3 regions of the Pantoea sp. UBA4549 genome follow, and region 1 is predicted to be linked to each of the others. Evidence: predicted binding sites of a transcription regulator. Region 1 holds the regulator's gene; each other region holds the start of a gene.
What was found. Region 1 encodes LexA, which represses DNA repair genes until DNA is damaged. Its sites were predicted from a motif close to TNCTGTATGTACATACAGNA; they were not measured.

Region 1 (6,623 bases):
CGGCTGCGGAAACGCGCCGTTTGCCAGACTGTCCAGATAATCGATATCGCTCTGAACCACGTTGGCACGAATATGGGCGGTACCATACGCTTTGGTGATAAAGGCAAACGGCAGCGTCTCATTCGGAACCGTAACGGCCACTGCAACGCCTGCGGTCGCATCCGCTTTATTACCTTTAAGCCTGCGCAGCTGGTCGGCCATATCGCCGGCTGCGGCACGCAGCTGCGGCACGGCATTGATGGCAGCAAACGGATCCGAGATGAGACTCTCGTTGATGTTATCAATTACGTCGCGATAGCGATCAACCGTATCGGTGATGTCATCAATACGATCGACCAGCTTGTCTTTATCCGTCACCTGTAATCCGGCAGAGGGAAAAATGATGCCGGCATTCTCTTCCGGCTGGGCGCGCGTCATCAGCGCCGGGTTAGCCAGCACGGCAGAACTCCAGTGCGACGAAGCGACACCGGTTCCGCCCATCGCATCATTGCGCGCATCATACCAGGTTCCCGCGGCCAGCGCTGAAGAGGAAGCCAGCAGCGCGTTTAAACCAGCAAAATAAGCCACCCGGGCCAGCGTAAAGCGTGTTGTCGTCATGAGGCTGCTATCACCTTAAAAAATTATTGAGTGTCGCGTAGGCGAAATAATGGTGTTAACCGCTATTCTGAATGGCGGCTAACGCTTCATTGCTGTGAACTGAAAGGGATAAGCACTGCTGTTCGCAGAATTGGACACGAATGCGCCACTCTGCGCTTTTTTTAGCCACTCAGGCGAATTATTGCTCTTATAAGGCCAGTGATAACTTTAGCCTGCCTGAACCATATCGGGAATCTGGTCACTTGCAAAGCAAAAATAGCGCGTAAAACACTCTTAAAATTGCCGGATATGTGTGATCGACAGCACGCTTAGGCCAGAGCAGGCAAAAACAGCATGGGCGGATGGAGTGTGATAAAATAACATCACCTGTAAGCCGGAGAACATTATGTCAACTCTTACCCCAGCGCAGCTGCTGACCCAGGTTGAGGCGCTCTGTCTCGATCGCGGCGTGCGTCTTACGCCGCAGCGTGCCGAAGTACTGCGCCTGATGGCTGAGCAGAAAGGTTCTGTCAGCGCCTACGATCTGCTGGATCAGCTGCGTATGAGTGAACCTCAGGCGAAGCCGCCCACGATTTACCGTGCCCTCGACTTTTTGCTGGAACAGGGATTTATCCACCGCGTGGAGTCCAACAACAGCTATGTGGTCTGTCATCACGTTAATGAGCCGGCCCACAGTTCTGTTATGCTGGTCTGCGACAGCTGTGCCGCCGTGAGTGAACAACAGGCACACGGCGTGGAAAAAATCATTGCGGGACTGGCTGACCAGGCGAACTTCAGCCTGCGCCATACGGTGATTGAAGCGCACGGCCTGTGCGAAAACTGCGCTGAAATTGCTGCCTGTACCCAGCACGCCAGCTGCGCGCACGATCATGAAGCCATGAGTAAAAAACGCGGTAAAAAGGGCTGAGTGCACGCCTGAAGGCCTGCGAGCGGGGGGTATGTTCTGAACCGGGGTAGCGCTAGTCGCGACGATCGTTGTGCCGGCTTTCCCATTCGTTCACTTCGCGCTCCGCTTCTGCTCTCGCATAGCCATAGCGCTCCTGAATTTTGCCAATCAGCTGGTCGCGCCTGCCTTCAATCACGCTCAGGTCATCATCAGTCAGCTTGCCCCACTGCTCTTTGCATTTTCCTTTGAACTGTTTCCAGCTGCCGCTTGCTTCATCTCTGTTCATTACGCGTCTCCACAGTTTGCTGAGCCAGACGGAACGCCCCCACAGCGGGGGCTGAACCGCCGCCTGACCTGCGATCTGTCCTATTAAGGTTAACCGTCGCAGCACAATTCGCCAGTTTTATGCGCTGCCGGTTAACCCGATGACATTACACGCTGAACCAGCTGTCGCGCCGCCAGTGATAGCGCCATATCAGTCCCAGGGTAATGCCTCTTAACGCGAGGAATACGGTAATAGCCAGCCATAAGCCATGGTTCCCGAGCCACGGCAGCGTCAGCAGCGTCAGTGCATAGCCCAGCGCCGCCAGCAGCATGCTGTTGCGCATATCGCGGCCGCGTGTGGCCCCGATAAACATACCGTCCAGCAGATAGCACCAGACGCCAGCCAGCGGCAGGATCACCTGCCAGATAAGGTAGCGGTCGGCCGCTTCGCGCAGCGATTCAATAGAGGTCAGCAGCGCGATAATTGCCGGGCCGCAGACGGCGTAAATCACCGCAAACAGCAGCGCCACGATGCCCGCCTGCCGGCAGGCGGCATACCAGATCAGCCGCAGCCGGCTGCGATCGCCTGCGCCGGTGGCCTCACCGGAGCAGGCTTCCACCGCGTAGGCAAAGCCATCCAGCGCATAGGCGGTAAAGGTCAGAAACATCAGTAATACCGCATTGACCGCGACCACCTCAGGGCCGAGCCGCGCGCCCAGCAGCGTCAGCGAGGCAAAGCAGAGCTGCAGCAGCAGCGAACGCAGCATGATGTCGCGGTTAAGACGGAACAGGCGCGCGGTGTCGCCGCGCCAGCTGGCTTTGAGCAGTGAAAATGATATGCCGCGCAGCGCCAGCACACGTGCCACCATCCACAGCCCTGCCGCCAGCGTCACATAATCCGCGACGGCGGTGGCCGCAGCGGCACCCGCCACGCCCCAGTGCCACTGCAGAACAAACAGCAAATCAAGCAGGATATTCACAACGTTACCGGTGATGAGCAGCACCATTGGTGCACGCGCATACTGTACGCCAAGCAGCCAGCCCAGGATCACCAGATTTGCCAGTGTGGCAGGCGCACTGAGCCAGCGGATAGCGATAAAGGTTTGCGCCTGCTGCTGCACCGCCTCGCTGCCGCCCATCAGCGCGGCCGCCAGCTCGCTGACCGGGGTACGTAATGCAATGAACAGCACGCCTGCTGTCAGCGCAATCAGCATCGGCTGGATCAGCGCACGCGCCAGCGCAGGTGTATCCCGGGCGCCAAATGCCTGTGCCGTCAGACCGGTGGTGCTCATGCGCAGAAACAGCAGCAGCATAAAGACAAAGCTGGTGGCGGTTGCGCCCACGGCCACGCCGCCGAGATAAACCGGGCTGTCGAGGTGACCAATGATAGCCGTATCCACAATGCCCAGCAGCGGTACGCTGATGTTAGAGAGGATCATTGGCAGCGCCAGCCGCCAGAGCGTGCGGTCAGAAGAGGTAAACAGCGGCATCAGCCAGTCCTGTTAATGCGGGCAACGCGCTTCATGCAGCTGCACGGCGTCACGGTTGGAAGCAGAGGGGTAATATAGCAGACTGCGGTCTGTGCAGGCACAGACCGCAGCAGGGGGACTAACCAGGTATTACAGCCATTCACCGGTGCGGACAATACCCACAGCCAGACCTTCAACGGTCAGTGACTGCTGGCGCGTATCCACTTCGATAGGCTGAAAATCGCTGTTTTCTGGCAGCAGATGCACGATAGCACCCTGCTTTTTCCAGCGTTTTACGGTGACTTCATCATCGATGCGCGCTACCACGACCTGGCCGTTACGCACATCCTGGGTTTTATGTACGGCAAGCAGATCGCCATCCATAATCCCGATATCTTTCATCGACATTCCGCTGACGCGCAGCAGAAAATCAGCGCTCGGCTTAAACAGGTTAGCATCGACCTGATAATGGGTCTCGATGTGCTCCTGAGCCAGCAGCGGCTCGCCGGCAGCCACACGTCCGATTAACGGCAATCCGCCGCTTGTCTCTTCTTCCATCAGCAAGCGAATGCCGCGTGAGGCGCCAGAGACAATCTCAATGACCCCTTTACGCGCCAGCGCTTTCAGGTGCTCTTCAGCCGCATTGGGTGAGCGGAAGCCCAGCTGTGAAGCAATTTCAGCACGCGTTGGTGGCATGCCGGTTGAATTAATATGGTCGCGAATCAGGTCATAGACCTGCTGCTGCCTGCTGGTTAACGCTTTCATCCCGCCCCCTGGTTGTTTATACAGTCGCTGTGAGTATATACAGGTATTGGCGAAATGAAAACCGCAGCTGCGGCAAAAATCAGCGATATATCGGTACTTCAGGCCTTAATGCGCGTGCGGCCAGAGCAGCGAAATCCAGACAAACAGCGCAAGCAGAATGGTCAGCAGCACGGCGGCAGAGCCCATATCTTTGGCGCGCCCCGCCAGCGGGTGACGCTCCTGACCAATTCTGTCGACCACCGCTTCAATCGCGCTGTTCAGGATCTCTACCACCACCACCAGCATCACCGAGCCAATCAGCAGCACGCGCGTCACCGCGTCCACATCCAGCCAGCAGGCGATGACCACCGCGATCGCCGCCGCGATCGCCTCCTGACGAAAAGCCGCCTCATGTTGCCACGCTGCGCGTATACCCTGCCAGGAGTAGCCTGCGGCTTTGATAATGCGCAGCAGGCCGGTAACGTTATTTGCCATGGATAGGGAACCCTTGAGTAATTTTGGCGTCAATGAGTGCGCAGCGTACGATGGCACAGCCACAGATCTTCGCTGCACTTTCTGGTATGCTTGCCGCGCTTTGCTAACAAGAGGCTTCAAGTTGTCTATGTCAGGTTGGCGTAAACTCTATTACAAATTATTGAATTTACCACTCTCTATTTTGGTAAAAAGTAAGGTCATACCGACCGATCCGGTTTCGGAGCACGGTATCGATCCCACCCGTCCCGTGATGTATGTTTTGCCTTATGATTCAAAGGCGGACCTGCTTACATTGCGCAATCAGTGTCTGCGGCTTGATCTGCCCGATCCGCTGGCGCCGCTGGAGATTGACGGTACGCTGCTGCCGCGCCATGTGTTTATCCATGACGGCCCGCGCGTCTTCCCTTATTACGTGGCGAATCCGGAGTCAGTGAAACTGTTTCACGACTATCTGGATCTGCACCGTAATAATCCGCAGCTGGATGTCCAGATGCTGCCGGTGGCGGTGATGTTTGGCCGGGCACCGGGCCGTGAAATTCAGGGTGAGCCCACGCCGCATCTGCGCGTACTGAATGGCGTGCAGAAGTTTTTTGCCATTCTCTGGCACGGCCGCGACAGCTTTGTCCGCTTCTCTTCTACCGTCTCGCTGCGCCAGATGGCGACCGAACACGGCACGGATAAGTCGATTGCGCAGAAACTGGCACGCGTGGCGCGTATTCATTTTGCCCGTCAGCGTCTGGCTGCGGTAGGACCCAGCCTGCCTGCCCGTCAGGATCTGTTCAACAAACTGCTGCAGTCGAAAGCGATTGAAAAAGCCGTTGAGGATGAAGCGCGCAGCAAAAAGATTTCGCATGAAAAAGCGCAGCAAAACGCCGTTGAGATGATGGAAGAGATCGCGGCGGACTTCTCGTACGAGGCGATCCGCGTCACCGACCGCATCATGGGCTGGCTCTGGAGCCGGCTCTATCAGGGCATTAACGTAAACGGCGGCGAGCGCGTGCGTCAGCTGGCGCAGGATGGCCATGAAATAGTCTATGTGCCCTGCCACCGCAGCCATATGGATTACCTGCTGCTCTCCTACGTGCTTTATCATCAGGGACTGGTGCCGCCGCACATCGCTGCCGGTATCAATCTCAACTTCTGGCCAGCCGGACCGATTTTCCGCCGGCTGGGGGCCTTCTTTATTCGCCGTACTTTCAAGGGCAATAAACTCTACTCCACCGTATTCCGCGAATATCTGGGCGAGCTGTTCAGCCGTGGCTACTCGGTTGAGTACTTTGTTGAGGGCGGGCGCTCGCGCACCGGTCGCCTGCTCGATCCCAAAACCGGCACGCTCTCCATGACGCTGCAGGCGCTGCTGCGCGGCGGCAGCCGCCCGATCACCTTTGTCCCGATTTACATCGGCTATGAGCATGTAATGGAAGTGGGGACTTACGCCAAAGAGCTGCGCGGCGCGGCGAAAGAGAAAGAGGGCTTTGTGCAGATGGTGCGCGGCCTGCGTAAGTTGCGCAATCTTGGTCAGGGCTACGTTAACTTTGGTGAACCGCTGCCGCTGGTTAACTATCTGAACAAGCATATTCCTGAGTGGCGCGAGGCGATTGACCCTATCGATCCGCAGCGCCCCGCGTGGATGACGCCAGCGGTGAACGATATCGCTGCCAGCCTGATGGTACGTATTAACGAAGCGGGTGCGGCCAACGCCATGAACCTGTGTGTGACCGCGCTGCTGGCGTCGCGTCAGCGCTCACTGACGCGTGAGCAGCTGACGGAGCAGCTGGAGTGTTACACGCAGCTGCTGCGCAACGTGCCCTATTCACCGGAAGCCACGGTGCCCGATCTGAGCGCCGAAGCGCTGCTGGATCACGCGATGGGCATGAACAAGTTCGAAACCGAGCAGGACAGCATCGGCGATATTATTATTCTGCCGCGCGAGCAGGCCGTGCTGATGACCTACTACCGCAATAACATTCAGCATATGCTGGTGATGCCGTCGCTGATTGCGGCGATTGTGCAGCAGCACCGCGAAATCAGTGAAGCCGAGCTTCTGCGTCAGGTGAGTCTGGTCTATCCGATGCTGAAAAGTGAGCTGTTCCTGCGCTGGGAAAGTGCTGAACTGCCGGCGCTGCTTAATGCGCTGTGTGCGGAGATGGCGCGGCAGGGTCTGGTGA
Region 2 (6,623 bases), on a different contig from region 1:
CCTTTCAGAAACCACAGCAGCTCGTGAATGATAGAGCGCAGGTGCACTTTTTTGGTGGTGACCAGAGGAAAGCCTTCCTGCAGATTGAAACGCATCTGGTGGCCAAAAATGGAAAGCGTGCCGGTACCGGTACGGTCCGCTTTTTCTGCACCTTCATTCAGCACATGCTGCATCAGTTCCAGATACTGTTTCATTTTACCTCTCGGGTTTGTTGCTGCGGACGACGACGATACGCCCAGACCATCATGATAATACCCGCCAGAATCATCGGCACAGAGAGAATCTGTCCCATGCTGATGCCGCCTTCAAACAGCCCCAGCTGCGCATCCGGCTGGCGGAAAAACTCGACAATAATGCGAAACGCGCCGTAACCAATCAGGAACAGGCCGGAGACGCTGCCCATAGGACGCGGTTTGCGGATAAACAGGTTAAGAATTATAAACAGCACCACGCCTTCCAGGCACAGCTCATAGAGCTGGGAGGCGTGACGGGGCAGCACGCCATAGGTGTTCAGCAGCTGCTGATACTGCGGGTTATTGACCGCCAGCGCGAGATCTTCGCTGCGCGATCCCGGAAACAGCATGGCAAACTTAAAATCAGGCGCCACGCGGCCCCACAGCTCACCGTTGATAAAGTTACCGAGACGACCCGCGCCAAGCCCAAACGGGATCAGCGGCGCAATGAAGTCAGACACCTGGAAGAACGTACGCTTCGTGCGACGGGCAAATATCAGCATGACCACAATCACGCCAATCAGGCCGCCGTGGAAGGACATGCCGCCATCCCAGACTTTAAACAGATAGAGCGGGTTTTCCAGAAACAGCGGCAGATTATAAAACAGCACATAGCCGATACGGCCACCCAGAAAGACGCCGAGGAATCCGGCATAAAGCAGGTTTTCCACTTCGTCTTTCGTCCAGCCGCTACCGGGCTTATTGGCGCGGCGCACCGCAAGCCACATGGCAAAAACAAAGCCCACCAGATACATCAGGCCGTACCAGTGAAGCGAAATCGGTCCGATAGAGAAGATCACCGGATCGAATTGGGGAAATGAAATGTAGCCGTTATTCATTATTCACCATCGATTTTTCTGCCCAACACGGGCGTGGCTAAAGGGCCAGACAATAAAAGGCTGCGCATCATAGCACAGCCGCTTTTCACAATTTCCGCAGAAATGTAAACCGTTAACGACCGCCGCGAATCAGTCCACCCAGGCCGCGACGCTCCATAAATGCTGCAACCAGATGACGCACTTCCGAAGCGGTATGCGCCGCAATGCCCTGCTGACTTAGCTTCTGTACTTCCTCCCGATCCAGATGCCGCAACAGGTACTTCACCCGCGGAATATTTTTGCCGTTCATGCTGAGATGATGATAGCCAAGCCCGACCAGCAGCGCGACACACATGGGATCGCCCGCCATTTCACCACACAGGCAGAGCTCAAGTTTGGCTTCCCGGGCTTCACGCGCAATGGTATGCAGCGCGCGCAGCATCGCAGGATGCAGTGGATCGTAGAGGTTTGCGACCCGGGTGTTATTGCGATCCACCGCCAGCAGATACTGCGTCAGATCGTTGGTGCCGACCGAGATAAAATCAACGCGGCTGGCCAGATGCGGGATCATAAACAGCATTGAGGGCACTTCGATCATAACGCCGATACGCGGCCGGGGAATGGGATAGCCCAGTACCTCCTCCACTTCACGTCCGGCGCGATCAATCAGCCGGCGCGCGTCATCGATCTCATCAATATGGCTGATCATCGGCAGCAGAATATTGAGGTTCCCGGAGGCGACGTTGGCGCGCAGCATGGCCCGTACCTGGACCAGAAAGATCTCCGGCTGATCGAGCGTCAGGCGAATACCGCGCCAGCCCAGACAGGGGTTCTCTTCGCTGATCGGCATGTAGGGCAGCTGTTTGTCCGCGCCCACGTCCAGCGTGCGCAGCGTGACCGGCTTATTGTAAAACAGCTGCAGCATGCCCTGGTACTGCGCCACCTGCTCCTCTTCTGACGGGAAGCCGCTTTGCAGCATAAACGGGATCTCTGTGCGATAGAGACCGATGCCATCCACCCAGCTGTCCAGCGCCTGCTCATGCTCCGGGCTAAGGCCGGCGTTGAGCATGACCTCTACCCGCTCACCACTTTTTAGCTCCCCGGGCTGATCAACCACACCTTCAGCCATTTTGCTCAGCGCATTCTCTTCGCTGATCAAACGCTGATACTCCTGTACCAGCACCGGCTCAGGATCGATCAGGACTTCCCCGCGATAGCCATCCACGATCAGCTGCCGCTTGTTGAGCTGCACTGGCAGGATATCGGCACCCATCACGGTCGGGATCCCCATCGCCCGCGTCAGGATCGCCGCATGTGAGTTGGCGGCACCGTCGCGCACGACCACGCCTGCCAGCCGCTCATGCGGCAGCTCGGCCAGCGTGGTGGCCGTAAGCTCATCAGCCACCAGCACAAAACGTTCCGGCCAGGCGTTGGTCCCCACCAGCGTGTCATCAAGGTGGAACAGCAGTCGCTGCCCCAGTACCCGCAGATCGCCGGCCCGTTCGCGCAGGTAGTGATCCTGCAGACTGGCAAACTGCGCAGCAAACTTTTCGATCACGGTTTTCACCGCCCACTCGGCCACCGATCCGCGTTCGATCTCCGCAAACAGATCTTTCTTCAGCCGCGCATCGGTCAGCAGATGCGAGTAAAGATCGAAGATGGCCGCGCTCTCTTTCTGCACACCTGCCGCAAAGCGTTTACTGAAACGGCGGAATTCATTGCCCGCTTCACCCATCGCCACCACCAGTCGCTCGCGCTCCCGCTGTGGATCCAGGGTTGATGCGGCAGAGACCTGGTCCAGCAGCGGCTGTGTTTCATCCACCCAGCCGGTTGCCACCGCAACGCCCGGAGAGGCGGCAATGGCTTTAACACGGGTTTGCCGGAACTGGCCAAATAGCTGGCCGAGCTGTGACTGGGAGAGCAGTCCCGCCATTTGCGTGGCGAGCGTCACCAGAAATGACTCTTCACTCTCATCAAACTGACGGTGTTCGCGCTGCTGTACCACCAGCACGCCCAGTAGCTGACGACGGCTGATGATGGGTACGCCAAGGAAAGAGCGATAACGCTCTTCTTTTACGGCAGGAATATATTTGAAACTGGGGTGACTCTGCGCATCGGCCAGGTTAATGGGTTCAGCAAGCCGGCCAACCAGGCCGACAATACCTTCATCAAACGCCAGCGCAATGGTACGGCCGCGCGGCTTTTTCAGACCGCGGGTCGCCATCAGGTAGTAGCAGTGTCGATCGTGATCCGCGAGGTAAACCGAGCAGACCTCGGTCTCCATCGCCAGGCAGATTTCGTTAACCAGAATGTCGAGTGCTTCATTCAGACGCGGTGCACCCGCCACTTTTTCTACTATTTCTCGCAACTGAGTGAGCATAAGGGGCGTGGCCTATCCTCTTTTACGACGGTGGGCAACAGGGTTATTGCGCTGCCCCACACTCTCCTGCATCGACATTACCACGCCAGCAAACTCTTTCATGACGCGCCGGTAAACATCGCGCTTGAAGGAGACCACCTGACGTACCGGATACCAGAAGCTCACCCAGCGCCAGCCATCAAACTCGGGTGTGCTGCTGTGTTGCACATTGATATCCGCGTCATTACACATCAACTGCAGAAGAAACCACTTCTGTTTCTGGCCGATACAGACCGGCTTTGTATCCCAACGCACCAAACGTTTAGGCAACTTGTAACGTAACCAGTTACGGGTTGAAGCAAGTATTCGAACATCTTTGCGGTGTAAACCCACTTCTTCGAACAGTTCGCGATACATCGCCTGCTCTGCGGTTTCACCCGGATTGATGCCTCCCTGAGGAAACTGCCAGGAGTGCTGTCCAAAGCGCCTGGCCCATAACACTTGCCCCTGCCTGTTGCAGATTACGATACCAACATTCGGGCGGTAGCCATCATCATCGATCACTGGACTACCTCAAAGCTTAATTTGAATGGTCTGATTGTTTCACACTCCTTACAGGCGGTAAACCACTGGATAAGCCGGACCTTCGCAGAATAAAAAAGAGTTAACCCACAGAGATGAGTTAACTTATAAACAGTTAACCGGCGCCGCACGCGATCTTATGCACTTTTTCTGTGGATAGCTTTGTGCAGAACGCGGTAATTAGCTGCAGACAGTTTGCTGCCAGAGCAAAGCAGAAGATTCTTATCTTCAGATAAAGATATTTACTATCAGTGTATTAACAGGAAAATCGCTGTCTGGATCGCGGTTTTTTTTCTGTACCTGCAAGGTGCAGAGAGCCATGTGGTTAATAATTAACCACCGTTGTTTTTATCCACAAGTAACGCCCTAAACCTGGTCAGATGCTGTAAAAAAATCGCGCATTGCGCTCTGCCATGCCCTGTAAATACAAACAGGCATGGGTTCAGAGCGGGCTTATCCCACTTATCTGTGGATAACTTACACTGATATCCTGTTTATTGTGGCAGACAAATCGGGATAAAATGCCCGTGAGAACACCACGCTTTATAGCAGTCAGAAAAAAAACGGTGTGAATCATGCTATTATGATGCCCGTTCAGAAAGAGGCTGTGTGGACAACCTGCCTGACCGCAAATTGATTAATTTTTAACCAGCCCAGATTCCATTATGACATCTCATGCCGCTTTACCTGCTAGCCCAATGACTGAAGAAGAGCTGCTGCAGCGTGCGTATCAGCTGGCCGGACAGCGGCTGGACACGCTGGCGGCCCGGCTTAACCTGCCTGTACCTGATAATCTCAAACGCGATAAAGGCTGGGTCGGTATGTTGCTGGAGCTGCATCTGGGTGCCAGCGCTGGCAGCAAAGCGGAGCAGGATTTTGCGCATTTAGGCATTGAGCTTAAAACCATTCCGATTGATGCTCAGGGTAAACCGCTGGAGACCACCTTCGTCTGTGTGGCGCCGTTAACCGGTAACAGCGGCGTCACCTGGGCGTCGAGTCATGTGCGCCATAAGCTGGCGCGGGTGTTGTGGATCCCGGTTGAGGGCGAGCGCACTATCCCGCTGGCTGAGCGTCGGGTGGGGACGCCCCTGCTCTGGCAGCCTGACGCTGAAGAAGAGCAACAGCTGCGCGCCGACTGGGAAGAGCTGATGGATATGATTGTGCTGGGGCAGGTCGAGCGTATTACCGCCCGTCACGGGGCCTGGCTGCAAATTCGTCCTAAAGCCGCGAATAACCGGGCGCTGACGGAAGCGGTAGGTGAACAGGGTGAACGCATCATGACGCTGCCGCGCGGTTTTTATCTCAAAAAGCGCTTTACGGGTGCGCTGCTGGCGCGCCATTTTTTACTGTAATACGCGACACAGATTTTATACTGCACGTTTCCCGATATCGGGTTTTGCCCTCATCCTCCCGTGGCGCCAGCGTCTTCTGATGCTGCGCAACCAGCAGGAAACGCGCCTGCTTGTCAAGCTAATGTACGTTGCCCCCCGCTTTTTTAAGAATCATGCGATTACTTCGTCACGTAAAAGCATTTATTACTACACTTTTGCAGTTAAGGCAGCTTAGGGAGCGGATAATGAAAGGGTTAGCGGGTGTAGCAGGTTTGCTGCTGGCAGCGGCAGTGCTGAGCGGGTGCAGCAGCGACTACGTGATGGCAACAAAAGATGGCCAGATGATCATGACTGAGGGCAAACCCTCTATTGATAAGGAGACCGGCTTGGTTGAGTATACCGACCGGCAGGGCCACGTTATGCAGATCAACGGCGACGAAGTGTCCACCATTATTGAACGTTAAGTGCCAGATTGAACGGCCTGCATGGTGTTTTCCTCTGTGCAGGCGATTTCCCGGAGTTTCCCCCCTTCCTTCCCGTGTGCCAGACAGGCTATAGTCCAAAAGGACAGAACATTCCGTTTCATAATGAAAAAAGGAAGCCGGCAATGCATTATCACCGTATCCCCCACAGTACGCTGGAAGTCAGTCAACTGGGGTTAGGCACGATGACGTTTGGTGAGCAAAATAGCGAAGCCGACGCCCACGAACAACTCGATTACGCTGTCAGCCAGGGCATCAATCTGATCGATACCGCAGAGATGTACCCGGTGCCGCCGCGTCCTGAAACCCAGGGATTAACAGAACAGTACATTGGCAGCTGGCTGAAAAAGCGCGGCAGCCGCGATAAAGTGATCCTCGCCAGCAAAGTCGCCGGTCCGGTTCGCGGCAGCGACGCGCTGATCCGTCCGCATCAGGCGCTCGATCGCAAAAATATCCGCGAGGCGCTGGATGCCAGCCTGAAGCGTCTGAACACCGACTACCTCGATCTTTATCAGCTGCACTGGCCGCAGCGCCAGACTAACTATTTTGGCAAGCTGGGCTACGAGTACAGCGAAAGTACCGCGACCGTAACGCTGCTGGAGACGCTGGAGGCGCTGACCGAACAGGTGCGTGCCGGTAAAATCCGCTACATTGGCGTCTCTAATGAGACCGCCTGGGGTGTAATGCGCTATCTGCAGCTGGCTGAAAAACATGAGCTGCCGCGCATTGTGACGATTCAGAACCCTTACAGTCTGCTGAACCGCAGCTTTGAGGTGGGGCTGGCTGAGATCAGTCAGCATGAAGGCGTGGAGCTGCTG
Region 3 (6,623 bases), on a different contig from region 1:
CACATGCTAAAAACTGCCAAGGGATATTATGAATATGCAGGTTTACTTGTTTTAACTATTTGATTTTAAATTTTTTATTTGCTGTGTGGATTTAATGTGGGACAGCGATGGGGCATATCCGGACTTCAGATTTCTACCAGGTTGCAGCTTATAAAAGGCACATATGCTCCTGAATATATCAGGCGTGATTAAGAAATGGATAGGATGACAAATTACGTCAGATTTCCAGAGGGTTAATAAAGAGCGGCGCAGTGACGCGGGAAGATGTTATTCACGTTATCGGCCTGGAATAGAAAGATGGCGGGCATAGTTATATTAACGCTTTTATGCACTGCATAGAGCGCGTTTAAGAGCAGATAATTGATTTAGTTTTACTGGAGATGCCGGGAACAAAAAGCCCTGGTTAAAGGTCTGCAATAGCTGATAAGACCATAGGTGCTCATTGGCAGCTCAGGCAAAATAATCTCTGGCATGCATTCGCCGGATAAAAGCTCCTGCATCAAAAATGAACAAATTTGCATTAGAGAGGCAACCATAAAGGGCAGCGCAAAGGATATCTGTCATCAGTCAGCAAACGCCGTTGCTGACTAACTTGCCTGATAGCGGCAGCGCTGCTGAATAGTGTCGCTTTAGTGAGGCGCATCTCAAAACCCGCCGGTAAGCGGGTTTTCAGGCTTCGCGATTATGCGGCCATCTGGCGGCACAGTTCCGCGCAGTGATGGCAGGCTTTCGCGCATGCCTGGCAGTGATCGTGCTGGTGCTGACCACACTCATCGCCACATTTCTGGCAAATCTCTGCACAAAGCTGGCAGAGCGCGGGCGCAAACTCACTCTTCAGCGTCATAAACTGTGCGGCGAGACGGCAGATATTCGCACACTGCATATCCATCCGGATACACTCCCGCATCATCTCCGGATTTTCCTCTTCAAGACATGAAACGGCACAGTTATCACAGGCGGCTGCACAGAGGTAGCAGGCTTCAATGCACTGTTTGTATTGATCCAACATATCTTCTCCTCGGTTAGGGTTACCTGATAAGCCTGGAAAAAATCCCCAATTATGCAAATTGTGAATATGTTAATAACGTTTTCAGCACGGCGCTCATTTTGTGACTGGCACGCGCGCTGAAGAGTAAGCCGCGCGAACATTCATCAATTTGCGCCTGTAATTCACTCAATTTGTCTTATCTGCACAGGCTTTACAAAAACATCAGGCGTATTTGCTTGATCGTTTACGGGAACTGCTATTACTGTATTTATATACAGTAATCATTTTGAGACCATGGATATGGAGCTTTTACACCCGGCGGACATCCGCGCCATCCTTGAATTACCGCTTTATGTCAGCCGCGTTCCCTGCGGTTTTCCGTCGCCGGCTCAGGACTACGTTGAGCAGCGAATCGACCTGAACAGGTTGCTTGTACAGCATCCCAGCGCGACATATTTCATTAAGGTCAGCGGTGACTCAATGATTGAAGGGGGCATCAACGACGGCGATATGCTGGTAGTAGACAGCTCAATCAAAGCCGGACACGGTGATGTGGTAGTCGCTTCAGTCTGTGGTGAATTTACAGTTAAACAGCTTATGCTGCGCCCGTTTCTGCATCTCAGGCCCATGAATGCGGCGCATGCGATCATTGCAATTGAGGACGCCGATCAGTTTGAAATTTTTGGTGTGGTCAGACATGCCATTAAGACGATAGGCCCATAGATGTTCGCGCTGGTGGACGTTAACGCGTTCTATGCGTCGTGTGAAAAGATATTCCGGCCGGATCTGAAAGGCGCGCCGGTTGTGGTGCTGAGTAACAACGATGGCTGCGTGATCGCCCGGTCGGCTGAGGCCAGAAAGCTGGGTATCAAAATGGGCGCGCCCTATTTTAAAATGAAAGATGAACTGACGCGTCACAATGTGCGGGTGTTCAGCTCTAATTATGCGCTTTATGCCGATATGAGTGACCGGGTGATGACCACGCTGGAGGAGATGGCGACAGCCGTTGAAATCTACTCGATTGATGAAGCATTTATGGATCTGACCGGGATGCAGCGCTACACATCGCTGGAAACCTATGGCAGAGCGATCCAGCAGCGGATATACCAGGAGATGCACCTGCTCACAGGGGTGGGTATTGCTCAGACTAAAACGCTGGCAAAACTGGCTAACTATGCAGCTAAAAAATGGACCAAAACCGGCGGGGTGGTGGATCTGTCAGATGCAGAACGGCAGCGCAGACTCATGGCACTGGTGCCGGTAGAAGAGGTATGGGGAGTGGGCCGGCGTCTCAGTAAAAAACTGAACGCGATGGGCGTGATCACGGCTAAGGATCTGGCTGATCAAAGCACCTGGGTTATCCGTAAGCACTTCAGCGTGGTGCTGGAACGCACGGTCAGAGAGCTGCGTGGTGAATCCTGCCTTGAGCTGGAAGCGTTAGCGCCTGACAAACAGCAGATAGTGTGCTCACGCTCCTTTGGTTCACGCATTACTGAATATCGTGATATGCGCGAGGCGGTCTGCAATTTTGCAGTACGGGCCGCTGAAAAGCTCAGAGCAGAACGCCAGTATTGCCGGCAGATAGCGGTGTTTATCCGCACCAGTCCGCACGCCGACGATGAGGTATTTTACGGCAATCAGGCGCTGGGCAGGCTGGCTATCCCGACTCACGACAGCCGGGATATTATCCGCGTGGCGACAGACGCGCTGGATCGTATCTGGCTTGAAGGCCGGAGATATATGAAAGCGGGCGTCATGCTGGGCGATTTTTTTAGCCAGGGCGTGGCGCAGCTTAACCTGTTTGATGAGTTCCAGCCGCGCGCAAACAGCGCAGCCCTGATGCAGGTAATGGATAAGGTCAACCAGGAAGGCAGGGGGCAACTGTGGTTTGCAGGGCAGGGGATCGCGAAACCCTGGGCGATGAAGCGGGAAATGTTGTCCCCGTCTTACACGACGCGTTACGCCGATTTGCCGGTCGCGAAATAACATCCCTGTTTCAATTACCCGGCTTTGACATTCAGTTACCCATATCTTCAGGCGTACGCTGGATCACAATTTCCAGCGCGTTGCGGTAGATATCCTGTTTCACAATATCCTGTTCCGCTTCAAGCCGCATGATCAGGGCCAGAATGATATCTTTGTTCGTCACGCGAATCTTGCGTGTGGTCAGTTCAAGCCGGATTTCAGAGATGATCACACGTTCACTCAGATACTGTTCACCGGTAGTTTTAAAGTAGTCGCTGAGCTGAGACTCCGGGGTAGCAAGCTGTTTCATATTAAGCCTCACAAAAAGAGAAATCACACATGTTATTGTCTGGCGGTGGCAAAAGCGTATGCTCTCCGCGCTGCAATAAACTTATACAAGATTTTCGTAGTTGTACAACTCGCGCAGCGCTCTTTTGTGTGGTCGTACGTGTAAATGATATGCATCAAAATAAGCGCGCTATTTTTTGGATCGATCATTTCCTTTATAAGCAGGACGTTAGTGCAGTGCGGAACAAAGCGCACAATCTTCACGCGAACCGCGCTGAAAGAGAAATTTTATGCGCGGTTAATCCGGCAGAGGCCGGGAGCGGGTTTTCACCCATTTTATTTTGCTAAACGCAGCGCGAAATCTGTAAGTCAGGCTACTTTTAATGCTCAGACCAATAATCAACAGAGGTGCGCATGCACTCACAACAGGTCAGTATCAATCTGTACGCTTTGGCGATTCGTAAACTTGCTGCCGCTCACCAGACAGGAAAAGATCTTAGCGACGTAAAACACCAGGTCGATGCGGTTATTCAGACGATGAAAGAGGGGATGACCGTTGATAAAACGGAGCAAATCGAGATGTGGGGTGAGCTGCTGGCGATCCTCGATAACTGTAGCCGCAATACGGCTCATCCTTCATGGATCACCGTTATCAATCACGCGCGTTATCGGGTAAAGAGCAGAAAAAACACTGCAGTACAGTATTACCGGCAAATCAGCGCCTGATAAAACACTGCCGATCGTGACGATCGGCAATAATTTTTCAGCCTGATATCAGGGCTCATCAATACGGGAAACTTTCAGGTGCGCACTGTTGCCTTTGCCATAGACTTTACCGCTGACGCGGATTTTGTCGGTGGCATCATAGGTTTTACCTTTAAAGGTCTCAGCAGGTGCATCAATACGCACGGTGCCTGAGCTGTCGCGGAACTGATAGCTGTTATCACCGATCTTTTTGAGGATGTACCCTTCAAGGGTTACGTATCCGCCCTGACGGAAATCGCGGATCAGCGACACGCGCGTCTGACCGGTATCTTCTGATCCTTTATAGCCTGCATCTTCTTTATGCTGCGGCGGCGGCGTTTCACCCGCTTCAAATCCCCCTTTTTCAGCGTAAGCGCCAAAGCTCAGACACAGCATCACAGCAGCCCATGTAATTTTATTCATGTCACTCTCCTTGAAGTCAATCGACCCGTTAAGCATGGCACAGGTTTCGCCGGGGAGCAGGGGGAGAACAAAATTAATAGAGCGTCTGAACAAAAGGTATACAGAAGAAGAAAGGAGGCATCGCGTGGGTACATTTGTACAGCAATAAAAAAGCCAGCACCCCGGTCTGGCTTTTTTATTGCGCTGAGCAGCCGTCTGATTATGTGCAGACAGTCAGGGCAGCGAAAGCCGGCCACTGATAACCCGATAGCCTGATCCGGCAAAGGCGTCAGCATCAAGCGGCTCTTTTTTGCCTGGGCCAAACCATCGCGGGTTGTGCTCTCCCGCGTAATACCACACTTCCGGTTCCGTTGTGGCTGATTCCACCCAGTAATAGCCTTCCTGCATCGTCTTATCCTCCTGCGAGGACTATAGTTCAGCTGCGCTACGCTTAACAGCACTGCGCGCCATTCTCTACAGAAAAATGTGCCGTCAGTGCTCTTCAGGAGGCGTCAGTTTCTCGCTGAGAAGCACAAAGCCCGCGGATTTAAAGCGCGCCAGAGAAAGAGGTATTGGCTCCATGGGCCGGTAAAAGCCGCGCCCCGCATCCCAGAACCAGACCTCTGGCTCAGTTGTTCTGCTACCCACCCAGTAAAAACCCGTTTCCATTAGTGCTCTCCAGAAATGAATGAAGGCACGCCTTCTTAAATTTCCGCAAAATGATGTATCAGGTAAAGTCGATAATCAATCTTGTTTACCGCTTCGCTTATTTTACAACTTACCTTGTGAGGTGCCGAATATCCTCTGGCTATGCACAACATACGTATCTGCATTAACCAGAATACGGCTCCTGTTCATTATCAGTCTGAATTTCATTACCAGGTGCAGCACAGCAGAAGCCTGTTATCCGGGGGTTAACGGTCAGCCTGCCTGCGCTTTCCGATTAACAGCAATGCCGTGCCAGACAGGCTTCGGCTTTCACTGCCAGGTTTACATTTAACGGCCGAAATCGATTTCACACTTTACACGGAGTCAGGCTAAGTTGTACAGCTCATCAAAGTTGTACAGGTTTGCGCTGGTTGTATAGAAGCGTCTGGTGTTTTAATTCCCGTAACGAAAAGGCGTTGCGTTTTGCTTTAATTTTAAACAAAAGAGAAGGCTCAGGGCTGATTAAGCTGATGATAGGCGAGACAAAATCGGGAGCACTGAAATTATGCACGTTTGAAATAAAAAGTACGATCTCATCTGACCGCACAAATTGATAAAGCGTAACTTATACGAATGGAGAAATCATGTATAACTTCAGGTGTTATGTATGGCGTTATCAGGCGCCTTTTTATCTGACTGGCTAAGCCCGCTCGGGACTGAAACAGTAAATGAGCTTTACAGCTGTATAATTAACCGCGTAATACGCTGCTGAGTAATAGAAAACAAAACTCCAGGGCTGAATATAATTCATAGCAGATTTACTGCTGAATATGATCATCCTCTTTTCATGCAAAACAAAATCTATTTCATACAAAGTTGTCAGGACAATGAACCCGGTATTCCTGTTGTTTTTTCTGAAACGAAGAGCGCGTTAATAACCAGATTTATTTCCGCATTCTGAACTGGCTGCCAGCAAAACAGGCGCGGGACGGTAACCGGTAATGGCAGCCTGATCGTTTGCTGTTGCTATCGGGAGTCGCTCCGCTTTACCGCGAACAGAACGACAGCTGCTACACTTACAGATGCCGTGAACAGCGGCGGTAAATGTCAGTGCTGAAACAGAGGCGAGCAGGCTTATGAAAGATGGATATTACTGGGTGAAAGATGGTGAGCGCTACCCGGAGGTATGGTTCTATCAGCGGCAGTTTGGCTGGTTTCGTCCCTGCAGCGCGGTTCCGATGACGCAGCGCACCTTTGAAATGATGAAGTATGTCATCCTCAGCGAGCGGCTTGATGCGCCTGCAAAGCAGCTGCAGGCGCAGTAAATCGTAGTCAGAGATGCGCTTCTGACAGATGCTATCTGATTTCAGGCCATGCGATTGACGGAAATGCATTCAGCATTGGCCGCGCAAAAAGATAGCCCTGAAACTGATTAATACCGGCTGCTTCAAGCCACATCCACTCTTCTGCTTTTTCAACGCCTTCGGCCACTACGGCAATTTCCAGTGAAGCGCAGCATTTAATAATCGCATGCACAATTGCCTGCTTCGGGCCGCTTTTATGAACGTCACTGATAATTTCACGATCG

Region 2: the regulator LexA is predicted to act here: its motif matches at 4,409-4,428, upstream of mutH (DNA mismatch repair endonuclease MutH).
Region 3: the regulator LexA is predicted to act here: its motif matches at 1,249-1,268, upstream of umuD (translesion error-prone DNA polymerase V autoproteolytic subunit).

The regions. Positions count from the first base shown of each region.
Region 1 is NZ_DGLH01000001.1:4,386-11,008, reverse strand. Features, by position in the region: gene B3041_RS00055 (conjugal transfer protein TraF) at 1-597, opposite strand, end outside; gene zur (zinc uptake transcriptional repressor Zur) at 983-1,504, shown strand; gene B3041_RS00045 (CsbD family protein) at 1,557-1,769, opposite strand; gene dinF (MATE family efflux transporter DinF) at 1,915-3,237, opposite strand; gene lexA (transcriptional repressor LexA) at 3,367-3,981, opposite strand; gene B3041_RS00030 (diacylglycerol kinase) at 4,087-4,455, opposite strand; gene plsB (glycerol-3-phosphate 1-O-acyltransferase PlsB) at 4,583-6,623, shown strand, end outside.
Region 2 is NZ_DGLH01000004.1:50,373-56,995, forward strand. Features, by position in the region: gene thyA (thymidylate synthase) at 1-194, opposite strand, end outside; gene lgt (prolipoprotein diacylglyceryl transferase) at 191-1,072, opposite strand; gene ptsP (phosphoenolpyruvate--protein phosphotransferase) at 1,185-3,431, opposite strand; gene rppH (RNA pyrophosphohydrolase) at 3,444-3,974, opposite strand; gene mutH (DNA mismatch repair endonuclease MutH) at 4,691-5,344, shown strand; gene B3041_RS01235 (YgdI/YgdR family lipoprotein) at 5,569-5,787, shown strand; gene B3041_RS01240 (NADP(H)-dependent aldo-keto reductase) at 5,931-6,623, shown strand, end outside.
Region 3 is NZ_DGLH01000009.1:89,789-96,411, forward strand. Features, by position in the region: gene B3041_RS07090 (four-helix bundle copper-binding protein) at 683-1,009, opposite strand; gene umuD (translesion error-prone DNA polymerase V autoproteolytic subunit) at 1,289-1,711, shown strand; gene umuC (translesion error-prone DNA polymerase V subunit UmuC) at 1,712-2,974, shown strand; gene B3041_RS07105 (biofilm development regulator YmgB/AriR family protein) at 3,006-3,263, opposite strand; gene B3041_RS07110 (hypothetical protein) at 3,656-3,967, shown strand; gene B3041_RS07115 (YgiW/YdeI family stress tolerance OB fold protein) at 4,016-4,408, opposite strand; gene B3041_RS07120 (hypothetical protein) at 4,622-4,795, opposite strand; gene B3041_RS07125 (hypothetical protein) at 4,880-5,056, opposite strand; gene B3041_RS07130 (hypothetical protein) at 6,172-6,360, shown strand; gene B3041_RS07135 (diguanylate phosphodiesterase) at 6,392-6,623, opposite strand, start outside.